DNA from 2 places in the Anoxybacillus sp. PDR2 genome. Region 1 is predicted to be linked to the other one. Evidence: predicted binding sites of a transcription regulator. Region 1 holds the regulator's gene; the other holds the start of a gene.

Region 1 (2,417 bases):
TGTATCCGCGCGATGAAGGTCTGAACAAACTCTATTTTATGGTTCTGTGTTCTTGGGTTCAGGACTTTGTCGCTCCATCTCAGTCATGTTTTTCGGTTTTCTGGATACAGCTATAAGAGAAATAATAAATCCGATTCCTAAGATAGCAGATAGTGTCCATGCGAAAAATTCAATAGATAACATGGCCTGATGCTCTCCTTTTTTGATGTTATGTAAATGATATGCAGAGATATGGATTCGCATGATTATGGTGATGAGGAATCAAAAAAACAAGAAAAAGAAATGCTTTCCTTGAATTTAGATTATTAGCCATATACCCTAAGGGAATAGTCTCATTTAAAGAGAAAAACTAGGAAAGAAGTTCGATGAGGTTTAAAGGAATTACGATTCATCCTGTATATAAGTGCTGAATGGTTTCGGCATTGGGTCCATTTGCGAATGATCGAAATCCAACGAAAAGATGGAATAGACGCCCCATTCAAAAGCAGAATTTGTTTTTCGCCGGTTCGAGACAAGTCCGTGACTTGCCTCGGTCATAGCAGCTGTAGTCTCTACAGTTACAACGTTAGTCACTATCATTTTATCTGTCAAGAACGATACGGATTATGATGTAGAGAAATGATTTGCTGTTCGTTCCTGTCTTTATGCAGCATCCGTCTTAAAATGGGCAAAAATGTACCGCTCAAATGAATTGCACAAAATGATGTCGCTTCCATCCATATAGACAAATAAGAGAACCTAGCGGATTTTAACAATGATCGAATAATCATCGCTACTTAAAACAAGGGTAGATAAGGTGAATTTCACTTTATCTACCCTTGTTTGTTATTGAATCATGCGATATACGCCGATCACTTTCCCGAGAATCGTAACATCGTTGACGATAATAGGCTCCATATGAGGGTTTTCTGGCTGTAGGCGAATGTGGCCTTGTTCTTTAAAAAAGCGCTTGACGGTTGCTTCGTTTTCTTCCGTCATAGCAACGACAATATCTCCGTTATTAGCTGACTGCTGCTGACGAACAATGACAAAATCTCCGTCTAAAATGCCTGCCTCAATCATGCTATCGCCCATTATTTCAAGCATAAAAACATGGTCCTCTGCAGAAACGAAGCGTTCTGGGAGCGGAAAATAGTCCTCCACATTTTCGATAGCGGTTATTGGTTGCCCTGCCGTTACCTTTCCGATGACCGGAACATTGATCACATTGCTCGGCCGCATGAATGAGGCAAAATCCGGATCTAATATTTCAATCGCGCGAGGTTTAGTTGGATCACGGCGGATGTATCCTTTGCTTTCAAGCCGAGCTAAATGTCCATGCACCGTTGAGCTAGAGGCAAGTCCAACCGCTTCGCCAATCTCACGAACGGAAGGAGGATACCCTTTAGTTTTTACTTCTTTTTTGATGAAATCGAGAATTTGCTGTTGGCGTTTCGACAGTTTGGTCATGTTTCACACCTCTTACCCATCGTTTTTTTTATTATAACACGAGGAGAACAAAAAAACAAACATAAGTTCGAAAAAATGGTTGACGCAAACGAATGTTCTTAATATAATGGGTAGAAAAGCGAACAAACATTCTAAGAGGTGAGAGAAGATGAAAGTTACTCATTATCTCGTGTTTTCATGCTTGGTGTTTATGCTACTATCAGGTTTCGTGTATGCGAGCCATCCGATTCAAAAGGAGAAATATTTAAAAATTACGGTAGAATCCGGAGATACGCTTTGGGGAATAGCCAATGAATACAGATCTTCACATCAGCTTTCAACGAAAGAATTTATTGAATGGGTAATGAATGTAAACCATTTGCCAAATGAAAAAATTGCTGCGGGTGAAAAGCTAGTGATTCCCGTGTTAAAATCAAAGGCAGAAAAGAAGCTAGTCGTCAGTAAATAATAATGGAGATGATGGAATGAAAGCGATTATTTATTGTCGGGTGAGCACAAACAAAGAGGAACAAGAAACATCACTGCAACGGCAGAAGGAGGAGCTTGAGCAGCTCGCCGAAACATATCGTTTTCAAGTCGTTAAGGTCATTGAAGAGCGGGCAAGCGGTTATGAGATTGAGCGAGACGGGATACTGGAGCTTTTAGAAGCGCTGAAAGAGGATAAAATCGAAGCCGTTCTCATCCAAGATGAAACGAGGCTTGGACGAGGAAATGCAAGAATTGCCCTATTGCATTGTATTCAAAAAGAAGGAGCCAAGCTGTATACGGTGTGCCATCATGGAGAACTACAGCTATCAGAAGCTGATTCCATGGTACTAAGTATCCTCAGCATCGTAGAGGAGTATCAGCGCAAAATACATAACTTAAAAATTAAGCGCGGGATGCAAAAAGCCGTTGAACGTGGATATCGGCCAGAAAGAAATTTGAAAAATATAGGTGAACATGCCGGAAGAGATCGCCTTGAGCTA
Region 2 (2,417 bases), 730 kb from region 1:
CCTCGGATCCATTTGTGTTTTTTTACTTGCTCGAAAAATAGGCCAGAAACGGTTTTTTCATTTTTTGAGCCGTCATCAAAAGGTGAAAAAACTGGTGGATTGGGTGGAGCGCCACGGATTTGGCCCATTGTTTTTACTGTTTTGTTTTCCGTTTACACCATCGGCGATTATCAATGTCGTGGCTGGACTAGCCCGCGTTAGCCGCCAGCAGTTTATTTTAGCCGTACTTCTCGGCAAAATGGTGATGATTTTTATGATTAGCTTTATTGGCTATGATTTGGCGGCTTTGGCCAAACAGCCGCTTCGCACAGTAGCGGTCATTATCGCGATTTTCCTTTTATGGTATGCAGGGAAGAAAGTAGAAGCGAGGTTTTCATTGACGGAAAAAACAGATAAAAAAGACTCTTAAGCTGGGTGGGCGGTGTGATGAGCAAACGGCCAATTTATCGGAGAAGATCGGTTATATGGACGGTTAGTCTGACACTGGTTTTTTTTGCGCGGTTTTTATTGTTTACTAACTATGTAGTTGAAGGAGAATCGATGATGCCCACGCTGCAGGACGGCAATTTCTTAATCGTGAAGAAATTTGGCAGCATCCAGCGTTTTGATATTATCGTGTTCCATGCCAATACGCAAAAGGATTATGTCAAGCGTGTTATCGGTCTTCCTGGCGATCGCATCATGTATAAAAATGATGTGTTATACATTAATGGGAAGCCGATAGAAGAACCGTATTTGCAGCGATATAAACGTAAATTGGTTAATGGAAAACTCACCGGGGATTTTACGCTTCAAGAAGTGACCGGGAGAAAGACGGTTCCCCCTGGCTATGTGTTTGTCTTAGGCGATAATCGTTTAGTCAGCTGGGACAGCCGCCATTTTGGCTATGTGAAAATGAACCGAATTGTTGGAAAAGTTAATGCGCGCTGCTGGCCTTTTCGTGAGATTAGCATTCAGTTTTAAAGGTATTCATCGAAACAAGCGTTCAATGAATACCTTTTTTACTTTGACAGATGACGATTTCCCACGATCTCCCTCTTTCAAACAAACGAACATATGTGCTAAAATAAGAAGGGCAATGGAAAATAAAGGTGGTGATAGCATGTCGCTTCGCTTTATGATTGGAAGATCAGGGACCGGCAAAACGACAGCATGTTTAAACGAAATTCGTGAGAAGCTGAAGGAGCAGCCGATGGGCTCTCCCATCATTTATCTTGTGCCAGAGCAAATGACGTTTCAATCAGAATATGCGTTGATTCGCACACCGGGACTGGACGGGATGATTCGCGCACAGGTGCTAAGCTTTACGCGATTGGCCTTTCGCGTGCTGCAAGAAACTGGGGGAATGAGCCGCTATTATTTAAATCAAACGGGAGTGCGCATGCTGCTAAGGAAAATTATTGATAAGCATAAGGATGAGCTGATTTTATTTGCCCGCGCGGCTGATAAGCATGGCTTTATTGAGCAGCTAGAAGAAATGCTTATTGAGTGCAAGCGTTATTGTATTACACCGGAGCAACTGCTGGAAACAGAAACGCAGCTGCGCCAAAATGCCACCTCGGCCGAAAAAGTATTAGCGGACAAGCTAAAGGATTTACAGCTTATCTATCGCCAATTCGAACGGGATTTAATGAATCGGTATGTGGATTCGGAAGATTACTTGCGCTTTTTGGCTGAAAAAATTCCGCATTCCCGCTACATACAAGACGCGGAAATTTACGTGGACGGGTTTCACCATTTTACACCGCAAGAATATATGGTGCTTGAGCAATTGTTATGTTTCGCTAAGCGCGTGACGGTCGCTTTAACGGTGGATGAGCCTTATAATGAACAGCTGCCGAATGAGCTACATTTGTTTCGCATGACAGGTAAAACATACTATGAGTTGCGAAATATAGCCCTTTTAAACAACGTTCTCATTGAACCGATCAAGTTTTGTCAAGAGAATGTAAGGCATCAGTCGTTATCGCTTCGCCATTTAGAAGCGCATTATGATACGCGCCCTTCTTTGCCCTTTGCTGGGGAGGCCGGTGAAATTCAATTATGCCAAGCATCACATCGCCGGGCAGAGATTGAAGGAATTGCTAGAGAAATTATTCGGCTTGTGCGCGAGGAAGGGTATCGATATCGGGATGTCGCTCTATTGGTACGAAATTCTGATGACTATCGCAATCTATTTCAAACTGTTTTTGTTGATTATGAGATTCCTTACTTTATTGATGAAAAGGAGCCGATGGGAAATCATCCATTTATCGAACTGATTCGTGCAAGCTTGGATGTGATTCAGACAAACTGGCGGTATGAAGCCGTGTTTCGGGCGGTAAAGACCGATTTCTTTTTTCCGCTAGAGAGCCATGTGCAAACGATGCGAGAAGCAATGGATCAGCTGGAAAATTACGTGCTTGAACACGGAATTT

Evidence for each region. Region 1 encodes LexA, which represses DNA repair genes until DNA is damaged. Its sites were predicted from a motif close to CGAACATATGTTCG; they were not measured.
Region 2: addB (helicase-exonuclease AddAB subunit AddB) is a predicted target of LexA. The motif match lies at 1,050-1,063, and genes of this name have one in related genera.

Annotation. Positions count from the first base shown of each region.
Region 1 is NZ_CP047158.1:1,517,515-1,519,931, forward strand. Features, by position in the region: gene lexA (transcriptional repressor LexA) at 826-1,449, opposite strand; gene yneA (cell division suppressor protein YneA) at 1,598-1,897, shown strand; gene GRQ40_RS07365 (YneB family resolvase-like protein) at 1,914-2,417, shown strand, end outside.
Region 2 is NZ_CP047158.1:787,976-790,392, forward strand. Features, by position in the region: gene GRQ40_RS03860 (TVP38/TMEM64 family protein) at 1-409, shown strand, start outside; gene lepB (signal peptidase I) at 427-963, shown strand; gene addB (helicase-exonuclease AddAB subunit AddB) at 1,103-2,417, shown strand, end outside.